One region of the Vallitalea okinawensis genome, then DNA from elsewhere that is predicted to be linked to it. Evidence: a T-box and tRNA genes for the amino acid it is inferred to sense, from the RefSeq annotation. Region 1 holds a T-box; the other holds one or more tRNA genes.
What was found. The T-box of region 1 lies ahead of trpS (tryptophan--tRNA ligase). A T-box ahead of a tRNA ligase gene usually reads a tRNA of that ligase, here a tRNA-Trp.

Region 1 (8,073 bases):
GCTTTATTAGCTATCAATCACTTTAGAAAAGCTACGCCTACATTATTGAGTCATGCTTTAAACATTCAAAAGGGTAGCTTAACAACTATTATTAAAGCCCTTATAAAAATGGACTTAATCATTAAAGAATACGATGTTAAAGATGAAAGAACTTATTACCTCCAACTCACCCCGTCTGGTCAAGAATTTGTCAAATATAAAGAAAAGAAAATCATAGTTGAATTCAATAATCTTTTTGAATCAATGGATGAAGAAAGCCTAAAAAAAGTAGTTGATGGCTTCAATGCATTAGTACAACATTTTATAAGTTTGGAGTGATGATATGAGAAATAAAGAATACGATGCTTTTGGTCCATGGATTCTAGAAATCAACAAAGAACATGCCCTTCCACCACTTTTCGTTGACAATTTTACAGAAAACAACAATTACTTAATGTGTATAAAAATCCCTAGAGATATTGAACGGCGAAATGCACAACCTGGAATGAATCTATACGATTATGTTATAGCACTTTATGAGGACTATCTTTATATCCTTAAGCGAGTCGACGATCATGTCATAACTCAAACTGTTCCATATAGTGAGATAGAAGGTATTAAGGACTATCGTAACTTACTTGTAGGTGAGCTGACATTACTCTTAAGGCATGGCTCTGTCTCTTTTCGATATAATACCGTATCCAGTGATATTATCGATCATATAACTTCAATTGTACGTAAACGATATGTTACAGAGGAAAGATCTCTAGATACAACTTGTCCAACAAATGAAGAGTATATTAAAGGAAAGACAGAAAAGTACTATCAACATTTGGTTAGACTTCTTAAGAAACAAGATGAGCTCATTCATTTCATAGGCTTACAATCCCCTTCTAAATTGGAACATAGACAACTCTATAAACGATTATCTTTTAAGTGGATCAATAGTCAGCTGCAAAGCAGCGTTTATCTCTCTAATAAGAAAGAAGTTATCGTTCTTCAACGAGGAAAGCCCTTTAAATTTTTTAGAGAAGCTGACTACAGTTATAGCCTAACATACATCCCCTACAAACACATAACATTAGTTCACCGAGCAGATAATGATTTCTCGTCAGAGTTAGAGAACATAATAATCAACACTAAAAAACATAAGTTTAATTACTTCTTTAAGAAAGATAATCATTATAAAGATGATGTATATAGACATTTACGAAGTGCTTAAAGAGAAAAACTCCCATAGGGGAGTTTTTCTATCTTACTAATTCTGGTAAACCAACTTTCTTCTTAACTTTTCTTAACGTCTTCTGAGCTAAATAATTAGCAGTTTCACCGTTTTTCTTTATAATTTGATCAATATAATCTTTGTTCTTCTGAAGCTCCTTATAACGTTCTTGTAAAGGTCTTAATCCTTCAGCAACAACATCACCTACTTCTTTCTTAAAGTCACCATAACCTTTACCTTCAAAGTGAGATTGAACTTCATCCATTGTCATACCAGTAAAGCATGAGTAGATTTCAATAAGATTGCTAATACCCGCTTTGTTCCCACGGTCAAAACGTATTTCAGCATCTGAATCCGTAACTGCTCTTTTAATCTTATTTCGAATAACATTTGGTTCATCGAGTAGTAAGATATAAGCATTCGGATTTTCGTCGGACTTTGACATTTTTTTAGTAGGTTCTTGTAAGCTCATTACTCTAGCAGCAACTTTAGCGATATAAGGATCAGGAACTGTGAATACATCACCATTAGCATTATTAAATCGACTTGCGATATCTCTTGCAAGCTCTAAATGTTGTTTTTGATCATGTCCTACAGGCACTAAATCTGTATTGAATAAAAGGATATCTGCTGCCATTAGAACAGGGTATGTGAAGAGACCAGCATTGATATTACTCTCATGCTTAGCTGATTTTTCTTTGAACTGAGTCATTCGGTTAAGTTCACCTAAGTGAGTGTAACAATTCAATATCCATGCTAATTCTGCATGACCTGATACATGAGATTGATAATAAACAATGTTCTCTTCAGGGTCAATTCCAGCAGCAATGTATTGCATGAGTAGATTTCTTGCATTTTTTCTTAAATCAGCAGGCTTCTGTCTTACAGTAAGAGAATGCAGATCCACTACACTAAATAAACAGTTGTATTCTTCCTGGAGTAGTAACCAGTTTTTTAGAGCTCCTAAATAATTACCTAATGTTAGTTGTCCAGTTGGTTGCATACCACTGTATAAAATTTTTTTATCTGACATCATCATCACCTCTCTATTATTCTTTCAAAAAATCGGGATAATTAATACACTAAAAAACTCCGTCCCATATAGGACGAAGTTATAATTCGCTAATGCCACCTAATGTGCGTGTTGAGGTACTAACATACCCTATCCCTGTAACGTAGGAACCACGTCATAAGCTACTTAACACAAAATTTTAGTATTCTTTTCACTTATGCTCCTCATGAACCCATTCAGAATCACTGTATCGTATCGATCTTCCACCAACATCGACTCGCTGTAACGTCATGATGAATCTTACTCTTCTCAATCAACGGATTTATTGTATTTGAGTCAATTATATACCATGTTTTGTCTTTCGTCAAGAAACATCCCTAGACCTTTAGTAGTATTCCTAGAGTCAAATCAAACATCTTATATATATCCTATGCAAATTCAAATAAGCGTGTTTATCATTGTGGCTGAGAACTTTGTAGATTAATTAATTTCTGATATTGACTAACTGCTAGAAGATAGTATATGACATATACTATCAGAAACAGTATGATTCCAATTAATAAAGGTACGAGTAAACTAATACCCATGAGCTCCTGTAGTACTCGAATTGCAAAATAAGTATGCAATAAACCTAGAAAAAATGGACAAAAGAAATATAAGCCTACTTGAACATAGATAATTTTCTTTAAGTCTTTATCAGACATCCCTAATTGCATCAACGTTTTTAACGCAATTTGATCCGAAAAAGCATCAGTCAGTACTTTAAAATAAAGGATGCTTCCAGTTGCTAAGAGAAATACTAATGCTAAAAAGGCTCCTACAAAGAAAATCACGCCCATTAAATCATACTTAATACTTTCATTGACGACGAATAATTTAGATGCAAAGCATATTTTTTCTGCTGGTACAGGTAAATTAAAGAATAGCTGCTTTAATCCTTCATAATTAATCTTCGTTTCATCATCAGTTAAATAGCCATAAAACATCTTTTGATCATGTTCCTTTGCCAAATCTTCATATCTTTCATCAGATATAACAATGGATGAATATGGCATGAACTGACCAAATAAAGTTGACTTCATCTGCTTGATAATATGAACATCGTTGATGGCAGCCTCAGTATAATTTTTTCCATTTAAGCTTAATATAACTTCAGGATGCATAATAACGAAAGCTTCATCCTCATTCATCTTACTTAAGAAAAAATCATCGATACTTCTTTTACCTATAACCTCATCTTGAATCATTAAGTAATCCGATAGTTTGACAACAGACATATTGACATCATTAGAAAACTCCATTTCCACATCCAGTAAGATATAAGGAATTTCTTTCTTTACAGCTGGTAATACTCCTAGTTCATCTAACTCTTCATCAATGTACTGAACGATTGACTCATCATTGGTTGTATAAGTCAATGTAAAAGGGTATTGATATTTTTCTTCTTGCATGACTGCATATTTTTGAGACGCAACGGTAGTAAAACAAGTAATTGTAGCTGCAACTAATATGGTAATTACAGCGTATATACGATAATTTTGTCTAATGCGGTATTTCATCTGAGCAATGATAAAACCATTACTACGCCGGTAATAGAACTTGGGAATTTGACATAATAACTGTAACATAAACGTAATGGACGCTTTAAAAAATAGAAAAGTACCTAGACTAACAACAAGAATTGTAGTAAGAGCATAGGTGTGAAAATTAGACTTTAATGCTACGCTACTGAGATAATAACCAAATGAGATTAAACAGATACCTAAAATACCTGTTATAACTTTTTTAGACGGTACAAGTTCTTCTTTCTCTTTCCCTTTAATTAAATTAATTAGAGATGTTCGTCTAATAATAATGAAGTCTTTACATGCCATTAGGATGCTCAATACCAAAAATGTTATTGCTGTTTCTAGGACACCTTTATAAGAAATAAAAAAATCAATGGTCACATCCAATAAACTGACTCTAGCTAGTATCATCATAAATAATTTGCCTAGAACAATACCGATCAACTCACCCATAATAATTGCAAAAGAACTTAAAAATAAGCTTTCACACACGTATATTTTTGCTACATCACTTTGGCTTATGCCCATCAATGTAAAAAGACCTATCTCTTTTTTTCTCTGATTAAGAAAATAACTTCCAGAGTACCATATAAAAAAAATAACAAATATAAAGATGACAGTTGCTGTTACATCTCCAGAGGCTGCAAATTCAACACGTATATCTTGTGCTGCTAAAATTTCTGGATTATGTTTAAGGGCTATAAAGTTATAGTAGATCGCTACAATAGCCGATAAGGTAAAAAAATGTATCCTGTATAATCCCATATTATTATTAAAATTCTTATAGGAAAGTCTCATCCACTTCATGAATTGCACCTCCCATAGAAGCTAATAGGTCCAAAATACGATTGTAGAATTCTTGGCGTTGATTTCCTTTGTTAAGTTTTGTATGAATTTTACCATCTTTAATAAAAATAATCTGTTTACAAAAGCTGGCTGTATAGGGATCATGGGTCACCATTAAAATAGTCGCTCCAAGCTCTCTATTGAGTTTTTCTAGATACTTCAAGAATATGGTTGCAGATTTTGAATCCAATGCTCCCGTCGGTTCATCGGCAAGTATCACTGATGGATTACTTATCATCGCTCTTGCTGCAGCAGCTCTTTGCTTTTGACCACCAGATAATTGATAGGGATACTTTTCTAAGTGATCCTTTATACCTAAAAACTGACAAAGACCTTCTACCCGCTTAATTATTTCTTTAGCAGGAACATCTTGTAGCGATAGTGGTAATGCAATATTGTCTTTAATGGTCATGTTATGCAATAAGTTAAAGTCCTGAAACAAGAAACCAATGTGATCTCTTCTAAAGCTGGCTAGAGCTTTATTATTCAAACAACTAATATCTTCACCTTTGAAAACCACTTTCCCTGATGTAGGCTGGTCAATAGATGCAACTAAATTGAGTAATGTAGTTTTTCCTGCTCCAGAGGGTCCCATAATACCAATAAATTCACCTTTATTCACTGTTAGATCAACACTGTCTAAGGCTATCGTTTTAAGACTCTTATTATGATATATTTTTGTTAATTTCTTACTCTCTATGATGGGTTTCATCATCAAGCCTCCTCCCATATTAACTATTCTTTCATTTATTATAGTGGAGACTAAGACTGTGTTCCATCGCTTTACGTGACATCTACAGTTCTAAAGTGACATTTTTGTAACATGCAAATCCACTAACTGGCTAAACTCTATTGTGATACAGGTGCCCTTGTGAACCTCAGACTCAATACTTACTTCATGGCCCAGTTGATTAGCAATCTTATGGACCAAATATAGTCCCATACCTGTGGAGCGATTACCTTTGCGTCCATTTTCACCAGTAAAGCCTTTATCCCATACCCGCTCAATATCTTGTATAGGAATACCTAACCCATTGTCTCTTATGGATAAATAAATCTTTTCTTCATTTTTGAATGAATTAATTTCAATCCAACCATTTTCTTTTCCATATTTACAGGCATTATTGAATAACTGTTCACATATATACGTCAGCCATTTTGTATCTGTTAATACTTCATGGTTCAAATCCCCCAGCCTTATTTCCATGTTACTATGTATAAAGAGGTTCATATTTGATTTTATAACTTCTTTAATTAATGTATCAAGATGCACCTCTTGATAGGATAAGTCTTCACTTAAACTATTGGCTCTACTGATATGAAGAACTTGTCCCACTAAATACCTTAAGCGATCAATTTCTATCCTAAGTTCTTTTGCCTTATCAGTACTAAAGTTTTCTACTTCACAAGCTATAAGCTCTAATACTGTAATGGGCATTTTGATCTCGTGTGTCCATTTCGTTATGTAATCATTGATTTCATCCATTTTATCTTTGATTTCTAATACTTTTAAATCACTTTTAGCTACATGATATCTATGTATTTTTCTAATCAAATCTTCTTCTACGGATTGTCCCAGTATAGGTACGTTATTATGCACGTCATTTTCTTGGAGTTGATGATGTAGCTGGTCATAGCTATTTTTCCACCGTCTAAACAGTATCGTTTCTCTCATCAAGATGGTAAACATAATAACCAGGTTAAGGTACATAATGTCTTTCAAGCTTTGACTTAGTGGTACACTCGTAGCTAAAACACTATCCATTAAACTGAGTATTAGACCATCAAATAGTAGACGATACAAATGTTGCTTAATAAATTTCATTATACTCATTGCATCATATACCCCTCTCCTTTTTTGGTTTTAATACAGTCTTTTAAGCCAAGTTCCTCAAGTTTCTTTCGCAAGCGATTGATATTAACAGTCAAAGTATTGTCGTTAACAAATTGATCATCATCCCACAAAGCTCTCATTATTTTATCTCTACTAACAATCTTATCTTTATTTAAAAGCATGGTATGTAATATACGGCTCTCATTTTTAGTTAATTCAAGTTTGATATCATTCATCTTTAATGTATGGTCGCCTAAGTTAAACACGGCGTTACCAATGCTCATTGTCTGCATTTGCTGATCTGTATAGGCATACGTTCTTCTCAGAATTGCAGCTATTTTAGCACTTAGCACTTCTACAGAGAAGGGTTTTGTGATGTAATCATCCCCACCTGAATTCATAGCCATTATAATATCCATATCTTGATCACGGCTTGATAAAAACAGTATAGGACATTTAGAGAACTCACGTATCTTGTAACACCAGTAAAAACCATCAAAGTAGGGTAAGTTAATATCCATGAGTACAAGATGTGGATTTATTTGAATAAACTCGTCCATTATTTTCTCGAAATTCTTTATTTTTATTACTTCATAACCCCATCTTATTAGATGCTTGGCTAATTTATCACATAACTTTTCATCATCTTCAACTAAAAGGATCTTATACATTCTCTCACCTCATCATTTACTCATTCTTCTTTATCATAATCAATAATCCCAGAAAAAGCAAATTCCTAAAATATATATCTGACACTGAATACATTGTACTTAAAGATTTTATTCTCTTTGAATGACTTAACTTCTTTCAGGTTATACTATAGCTACTAATTTTGTTATGGAGGTTATTATGAATACTACTCTTAAAGCTTTGGTATGGGTTGTTTTAATCTTTATTGTTGTATTATTTATTTACTTTTTATGGCCAGCAACAACGAATTTAAACGATACAGAGAATACATTTTCAAGCATTTCTAATTTCTTCTCCCTTTTTAATGTAATATAAAATTTCAATTAGAAAAAACCAGAAATCCTAAGATCTCTGGTTTTTATTTCTAATCGATTAACATTAATCATTTGCGAGAAGAACTTTTGGCTCCTTTTCTCTAGCTTTAAATACTGGCAGCAGCATAACTATGGTTACAAGTACTGCTAATCCATCTGCTATTGGTGTGGATAACCATACACCTGTTAACCCTAGTACTTTGGGTAAAGAAAGTACTACAGGTATTAAGAAAATGAACTGTCTTGCTGCACCTAAGAATAAGGCTTTTTTTACCTGAGCAATAGATTGGAAATAAGCCGTGCCAAGTAAGTTGATACTAAGTAGTGGTAACATCAAAATGAATAATCGAAGACCTTTGGTGGCAATGGGCATGGTCAATGATTCTGGTGCAATAAAAAGTTGCATGAATAGTGTTGGGAAACCTTCTAACAATATAAAAACTACTGATGAAAATGCTACTGCCATTGACACACCAACAATGAGGGTTTTTTTTACTCTATTTTTTAGGTTTGCACCATGATTATAACCGATAATAGGTTGCATCCCCTGTTGAATACCCATCACAGGCATAATAAACATACTGTAAAGGCTATTAATACCTCCCATA
Region 2 (8,073 bases), 360 kb from region 1:
ATCCTTTCTGGTCGTTACAATCCTTTTATATGTAACCATCGTTATAATGCCTATGTGGATGTACTAAAAGAAAATGGTATAGAATTGAATTATGATTATGTACATAGTGTGGAACCTAATTTCCAGGATGTATATGCAGCAGTTAAGAACTTACTCATACAAAAGCAAAGACCTACCGCACTCTTTTGTAACAGTGATATGATTGCCATATACGCTATGAAGGCGCTTATAAGAGAAGGTGTAAAAATTCCAGATGATATAGCTGTTGCAGGTTTTGATGATAACTACTACTGTACCGTTGTTGAACCTGAACTTACCTCAGTTCATGTTGATCGTGAAATGATGGGGACAGCAGCAGTTAATATTTTGCACAAACTAATGTGCGGTGAAGAGGTAGAAGAAAAAACAGTCATTACAAAACCGAAACTTATTATAAGAGGCTCTACATAGTAAGAATATTAATAATATTCAAAAAAGATATTTGTAGTTGTGAATAGAATACTTCATGATTATTAATATAATACAATGTGAGGAGATAGGATATTATGAATAAAACACTAAAAAGACTAACAGGATTTGTGTTAGTATGTATCATGATGTTTTCACTAGTTGGATGTGGGGAAAAGACTGAGAAAACTTCAAAAGGAGAAGAATTTCCAACAAAACCAGTAACGATTGTTGTACCATGGGGAGTAGGTGGCGGAGTAGATGTCTTCGCAAGAAAAGTTGCATCTTATGGTGAAAAGTATTTAGGACAACCTGTTATCGTTGAAAACAGAACAGGGGGAGCAGGAACAGTTGCTATGACTTCTTTTGTCGGCGATCCAGATGATGGTTATACTATGATTGCAGCAAATGGTCCATTATTTTCATTAACTCCAAATTTCCAAAAGGTACAATATTCATTAGATGATATTACACCTTTAATTGGTATTCGTACAGTTGCATTTGTGGCATTAACAAATCCAGAGAAGTCTGGTCTAAGCACAATAGAAGATATTAAGGCATATTCAGATGCTGGTAATACAATCAAGTATGCAACAACTGGTGGACCAGGTAATGATGGCTATACAGTTTTAGCAGTTTTATTTGAGAAATTAGGTGTGAATGCAGAAGCAGTACCATTTGATGGTGGACTAGATGCTATAAATGCTTTAGTTGGCGGTCATGTTGATGTAAGTATCGGATCACCTCCAGTATATGCTGAATATGTAAAGTCAGGTCAATTAGTTTCTTTAGGAACGTTTGTACCAGAGACAATTGAAGTAGACGGTCTTGAGCCTCAATTATCTTTTAGAGAGCAAGGTATCGACATGGACTTTACTGGTCTAGATTACTTTGCAGTACGTAGCTCAGTAGATACTGAGAAGCAAGAAGTACTTACTCAATTCATCAAAGATGTTTATGCAGACCCTGAATTCCAAGAATTCATGAAAGAGTTAGACTTACCTCCATTCGAAGCAGGTGCAGATGAATTGTTAGAGATCGTTGCTAAACAAACAGAAGATATGAATGAGTATGTTGAATTAATCAAGTAAAAGAGTAACATTTATCAGAAAGTTGAGGGGTAGTGGGGACTACCCCTTTCTTTAAAAGGAGGCAGGGACATGAAGATTAAATATAATTCAGACATCATTTCTGGTGGACTCTTTGCCATACTTGCAGCTGTCATTTGGTTGCTGATACCTTCTCAGATACAGACCATGGAAACGACAGCTGTAACGGCGCAGACAATACCCCGTATCGTCATTGGCGGTATGTTCATTTTTTCACTTGTTTTATTATTACAAGGTCTTTTTATGACGCCAAAGAAAAGTGTTTACATTGATAAGGCATTCTTTCAATCTGAAAAATTCAAAAAGGAAATGAAGTCCATTTTATTTGCTGCTATATTAATCGTCTTTTGTTTTTTAATTAGTACAATCGGATTTATAATATCTTCCTTACTCTTAGTAGTAGCAATTTTAGTTTTTTATGGCGCAAGAAAGTGGTATTATTATGCTATATCTATGTCAACAGTGGCTTTAGTTTACTTTATTTTTAAGATCGTTTTATCTGTAAATTTACCATAAGGGGGGATTAATATGGAGAATTTCTTAGGAGGATTACAAGAACTAATGACTTGGGGAACCTTTATTATTATCCCCGTAGGTTTGATGTTGGGTATTATCGTAGGATCAATACCTGGTCTTACTTCAGATTTAGGAATTATTTTGTGTATTCCATTGACATATGGCTTAGATCCTATTCCGGCTATGTTAATGCTATTAGCTATATATTGTGGTGGTACATACGGCGGTTCCATAACAGCGATTCTAATAAATACACCCGGAACATCGGCTAATGCAGCAACTTTGTTCGATGGTTACCCCATGACTCAAAAAGGTCAAGCTTATAAAGCATTGTCAATGGCAATTATAGCATCAACTATTGGTGGTATATTTAGTGCACTTCTTTTACTTTTTGCAGCGCCACAGATTGCAAAAGTAACATTACTTTTTGGACCACCTGAGTATTTAGCTTTAGCTGTATTTGGTTTATCCATTATTGCAGGTGTTTCTAATGATAATATTTTTAAGGGGCTTATAGGTGCCTGCCTTGGTATATTTGTAAGTAGCATCGGAATGGACAAATTAAGTGGAACCATGCGTTTTACCTTTGATAATTATAATCTATTTAAGGGGATACCTTTAATTATTGCTTTAATTGGTCTCTTTGCAATATCTGAGATTATGATGAAGTCTCAGTATAACCCAAAGACTGATGCAGCTAGTCTGAAAAGTTTCAGTATTGATAAACAAAAAATCACCAAAGAAGAATTCAAACGTTGCATTAAGCCTATTTCCATTGGTTCATTAATAGGTTCAATTATTGGTGCTACACCTGGTACTGGTGGTGGCCTAGCAGCCTTTGTCAGTTACGATCAAGTGAAACGCCATTCAAAACATCCAGAGACATTTGGTAAAGGTGAGATTGAAGGGGTGGCTGTTACGGAAGCTGCCAATAACGGTGCAACAGGTGCTACAATGATACCTTTATTAACATTAGGTGTACCTGGAGATGGTGCAACTGCTATTTTACTTGGTGCATTAATGGTTCATGGAATGGTACCTGGTCCAACTTTATTTGTTGAGCAAGGTAATATTATGTATGCTATTATGCTTGGATTAATTGTAGTTAATGTATTCATGTACATCATGGGTAAGTACTTTATCCGCTTCTATGCAAAGATTACGAAGATACCATATGAACTGTTAGCAACCATGGTTATTGTCTTTTGTATAGCAGGAGCATATTCGACTAACAATGCCATTTATGATGTATTCATTATCATTGGTTTTGGTATACTGGCATATTTCTTACGTCGAATGAATTTTCAGCTGGTTCCTATTTTACTTGGAATTGTTTTAGGACCGTTAGCCGAAATGAATTTCCGCCGTGCTTTGGTCATGTCTGATGGTAGTTATTCTATCTTTGTTACAAGACCGATCAGTGCATTTTTTATCTTCATTGCTATAGCTTCCTTTGTACTATTCTTCTTTAAAGGAAATAAAGGGAAAAGAAAAAAAGGTGCTCAGAAAGTAGAGAGTAAAGCATAAAGGAATATTAAATGACTATTAAAGGGAGCTTTTCATGCAAAAGCTCCCAAAAAAATTTAAAAAATGTTGACAACACCGAAAAAATTAGGTAAAATGAATAAGCATTCTTAAAAAAAGCAAACAAACATAGGGGTATAGTTCAGTTGGTAGAACGTCGGTCTCCAAAACCGGATGTCGTGGGTTCAAGTCCTACTGCCCCTGTTATAGACTTTAAAAAGTCTACAATGACATTGATCCTTAAGCGCAACTAATTTTTCTAAGCTGTGTAGATAATTACAAAGCAAGCAAAATAAGTTTTGCTAAAGGCAAAAAGTCATCTTGGGCGCATAGCTCAGCTGGGAGAGCACCTGCCTTACAAGCAGGGGGTCACAGGTTCGAGCCCTGTTGCGCCCATTTAATAATTCTAATAGCTTGAATAAAAGTTAATATGGCGGAGTAGCTCAGATGGCTAGAGCATACGGTTCATACCCGTAGTGTCGGCGGTTCAATTCCGTCCTCCGCTATTTAAAATCCACATGAATAATTCATGTGGATTTTTTGAGCTGAACATTTTCTTTTATTATATACGTTGTTATTACATTAAGAATACCTATCCCTTATAGTTTACTATTAACGGATTGAACCTTTTGTTCCATAGTAGCATGTTGATCACGTCTATCATCAATTTTAATATTGGTCATAACTCTTGAAGCGCCTGCTGCAAAAGGAACTTCATGCATATCATTAATGCAACTCATGATTTCTACAAGATCGCCTTCAATAATTGTACCCATTGGTGTTAGTTGATAGTTAAGATTAGAATTCTTTAATCGTTCATGGCATTTAGCAACATATGAACTCAGAGATGTACTAGCTGTACCAAGAGGTACAATGCTTATTTCAACGATAGCCATTCATAACAACTCCTTGCGTTTGATTATCTTTTAAGTTGATTATAGAGGATTTTTTATAGTAGAGCAAGGCTTAGAAAACAACTGCAATTAGTATATTTTTAACTATATATGATGACTCTATAAGAAAGTGATAATTTACGGCAGGACTCAATCCATGTTATAAAGTCATTGAAAGATCTTATATTAGGATATAAGTTTATTCATTATATCGCGTTACATATTCATCGGTTGGATATGGCAGGAAAGGAGTCGTGTTATGCAAATTTTATTTGATAATTATTATTATAAAGAAGATGTGAATACTACGTTTACATATGACTTTGAAGTTCCTAAAGGTGCAGAACGTATTGAAGTCTTTATTGAAGTTGAACAACCTCCTAAACCAAACCATGGGCGTCCAGACTTAGTTGGAGTTGGACTTAAACATAAGGAGAAGTTAAGAGCCTGGAATTGTACTCATAGAAAGTATTTAATGCTTACAGAGGAGTTTGGTACTCCAGGTACTTTACCTGGAGAGATTGAAGAAGGAAAATGGCAACTTGTTGTCTTTCCACGAACTAAAAATGAAATACAAAGGGTACGGGTTGTTGCCAAGGTTGTTATTACTTTAAAACACTATCGTTTTGTTGCAGGGGATACCCATATGCACACGGTACATAGTGATGGACGTTTATCCATACCAGAAACCATACAAAGTGCTAAAGAGGTTGGATTAGAATTTATCTTTATCACGGACCATAATATTGCCAGTGCTAACCAATCCTTACCATGTGATCAAGAGATTCTCGTTGCACCAGGAGTTGAATATGGACTTGAGGCTGGGCACGTTGGCATGTTAGGAGTAGCAACCCCTATAGAAGATTTCACTTGGGACCCTCAATGGGAATGTTATGAGTGGCATTTAAAAGAAGCAAAGGAAAAAGGGTGTGGCATAGGGATTAATCATCCCTTTTGTAATGACTCACCATGGTTAAAGGATTTTGAACAACCTGTGGATTGGATAGAAATTTGGAATGGTATGTGGCGACCTGTAAATGAAAAAGCTGTACAATGGTGGCATCAACAATTGTTACAAGGTAAGAAAATACCTGTAGTTGGTGGCAGTGATTGTCATGGACCGGGCATTTTTCGGGGGCATGGCATACCAACGACTCATCTCTATACCCAACAACTAACGACAGAAAGCTTAGTAGAAGCTATGAAAAATGGCAAGGTTTACATAACCCTTAATAATCAGTGTCCCAAATTAAATCTTTATACTGAACATAATGTTTTGGGAGATACTACTTTAGATAGAGAAGTACATATAGAATTAATGAATCTTAATATAGGAGATGTACTTCATGTCATAACCAATGAAAATGAAGAAATTATTCTATTAGAAGATAGAGCATATTGTAAAAAAGTCATTATCCAGAATGAAAAGTTTGTTAGGATTGAAGTCAAACGCTTATTAGAGTTTAATGAAGATGGGTTTGATTGTGAAGGATGGGTAACCATTTTATTAAGTAATCCAATTTACTTTGCAGGAGGTAATGGGAATGAGTAATAAGAGGAATAAAAATAACAATACACAGATACTAAGAATGCATGATATTGAGGTAATTCTCATACATCCTAAAGTAAAGGGAGATATAATAAGTTTAATCGCGTCATTAAAAGAATTGGATTTTTATGTTGAACTATTGAATGAAAAGGTTGGAATAAGAAGTTTAATGGAAAGCATTTTAAAGAAGTGGCATCTTAAAATAGACCAAATAGCAATATTAACCATGGACTACGATGAGTTATTACTAGCAAAAGAATTAGGACTAGGATATCGAATATATATACCATCAAATGAAGACGATTATAAGGTTTTAAAAGAAGCACATATCCTTATAAATACCTGTGAACAGCTGGTTTTCAGTAAATAAGGTCAATCCTGTAGCCAAATGGCAATTCTCATGGTTTACAGCTCATCCTTATAACGGTTATAATAAAAAGTAACTTGAGAGAGGGAGAGGGATTGGGTGTGAGGAAAAGATTCTTGTTACTTGGAATTGGCTTATTATTGATTATATTGACTGGATGCAATGAGAAACCTCTCAATAATAATGAATCAAAAAATCCTCTAATAGAAGGAGAAGAGGAGATTAATAGCCAAAAAAGACCTGTAGAGATATTAACTGCTGTAACAGGAGGAAAAGATTTTGAAGAAAATGAATTGTGGGAGCAAGAAGTTGAGAGGCTTTCTGGTATAGCCATTAACATACGTAAAATTTCAGGATCCAGTTATAATGCTAAAGTAACAACTACAGTTGCAGCAGGTGAAAATGTAGATCTCATTTATATGAACACGGATATATTTGAATCTCTGTATCAGCTTCATTTGTTTATGCCATTAACTGAGCAAATAATGAACTCATCTGTATTAGGTGATTTCTCTCTTATACCATTAGAGGAATGGAATCGAATACGAGCTGATGATGGTGAAATATATGCCGTCTTTAACAAATATGAAGGTGGGCGATTACCACTGATCCGTTGGGATTGGTTGGAGAATTTAGGATTAGAAGCTCCACAAAATATGGAAGAATACTATCAAGTGTTAAAGGCTTTCACATATGATGATCCAGATGGCAATGGTATAGATGATACCTACGGCATCACATCTAAGAATATCTATGATATTCAACCATTTATGGGTTCTGCTGGATTGGTAGATGGCTATGCAAAAGAAGAAGATGGTGATTGGTATATACCCTATGCAACCCAAGAGGCTATTCCGGTATATGAATGGTTAGCCAAGCTGTATAAAGAAGGTATTTATGATCCCAATTTTGCTACTAATAGTAGTTCTAATTGTAGAGAAGCGGTATTAACTGGACGGGTGGGCTTGTTTGTCTATTGGGATAATTGGACTGGTATATTTAATCAAAAAGCTATATCAACAAATCCAGATACTCCTTTTGAAATTCGTGGTATCCAACCGCCAGTTGGGCAAAATGGAGAAGCCAGCCTAACAAAAGGACAAGATGGTCTTTGGGTTATTCCTACATACAGTGAAGAGAAGGAAAGTGCATTTAAGTTTTTGGAATTTCTGCATACTTATGAAGGGACGATAGTCTGTACATTAGGTATAGAGGGGTATGATTACGAAAAAAAGGATGGACAATATATTCTTACTGATATTGGAAGAAGTCATGCCATGGATCATGGGATCGTTCAACCTAAATCACAAAAATGGACATTACCTATTGATGCACCAAAAAATTATCTGCAAAGTAAAGAGATTATCTTAAGCTATGGAAAAAATGAGGTTATTCGATCAACCAGTAAAGCAGCAGAAGAGATTGTTACTAAATACGCTGTCAAAGCTATTCTTGGTAGCATCAGTAGTGAAGAAGCAGTTCAGGCTATGCAAGAAGAATTGGCGTTAAGAGGTTATATTGATTAATACATGTTATATAGCCCCCAGTATTCCATCAAGGAGCACTGGGGGCTTTTACTTATAATTTTCGACGATATTCTCCTGGTGTCATTCCTTCGTATTTTTTGAAATAGCGATTAAAACTTTGATCATTGTTGTAACCTACTAA

Region 2: it has a tRNA-Trp gene. The T-box ahead of trpS (tryptophan--tRNA ligase) is inferred to sense a tRNA for this amino acid. The anticodon was not compared.

Annotation. Positions count from the first base shown of each region.
Region 1 covers NZ_PQDH01000001.1:301,439-309,511, forward strand. Annotated here, with positions in the region: gene C1Y58_RS01585 (MarR family winged helix-turn-helix transcriptional regulator) at 1-318, shown strand, start outside; gene C1Y58_RS01590 (hypothetical protein) at 323-1,201, shown strand; gene trpS (tryptophan--tRNA ligase) at 1,230-2,237, opposite strand; T-box leader at 2,301-2,539, opposite strand; gene C1Y58_RS01600 (FtsX-like permease family protein) at 2,669-4,588, opposite strand; gene C1Y58_RS01605 (ABC transporter ATP-binding protein) at 4,563-5,342, opposite strand; gene C1Y58_RS01610 (sensor histidine kinase) at 5,430-6,461, opposite strand; gene C1Y58_RS01615 (response regulator transcription factor) at 6,458-7,132, opposite strand; gene C1Y58_RS26335 (hypothetical protein) at 7,311-7,466, shown strand; gene C1Y58_RS01620 (MATE family efflux transporter) at 7,530-8,073, opposite strand, start outside.
Region 2 covers NZ_PQDH01000001.1:665,298-673,370, reverse strand. Annotated here, with positions in the region: gene C1Y58_RS03130 (LacI family DNA-binding transcriptional regulator) at 1-450, shown strand, start outside; gene C1Y58_RS03125 (tripartite tricarboxylate transporter substrate binding protein) at 546-1,538, shown strand; gene C1Y58_RS03120 (tripartite tricarboxylate transporter TctB family protein) at 1,608-2,072, shown strand; gene C1Y58_RS03115 (tripartite tricarboxylate transporter permease) at 2,085-3,599, shown strand; tRNA gene C1Y58_RS03110 (tRNA-Trp) at 3,728-3,800, shown strand; tRNA gene C1Y58_RS03105 (tRNA-Val) at 3,920-3,992, shown strand; tRNA gene C1Y58_RS03100 (tRNA-Met) at 4,029-4,102, shown strand; gene C1Y58_RS03095 (MTH1187 family thiamine-binding protein) at 4,196-4,492, opposite strand; gene C1Y58_RS03090 (CehA/McbA family metallohydrolase) at 4,749-6,041, shown strand; gene C1Y58_RS03085 (hypothetical protein) at 6,034-6,408, shown strand; gene C1Y58_RS03080 (extracellular solute-binding protein) at 6,507-7,931, shown strand; gene C1Y58_RS03075 (AraC family transcriptional regulator) at 7,984-8,073, opposite strand, start outside.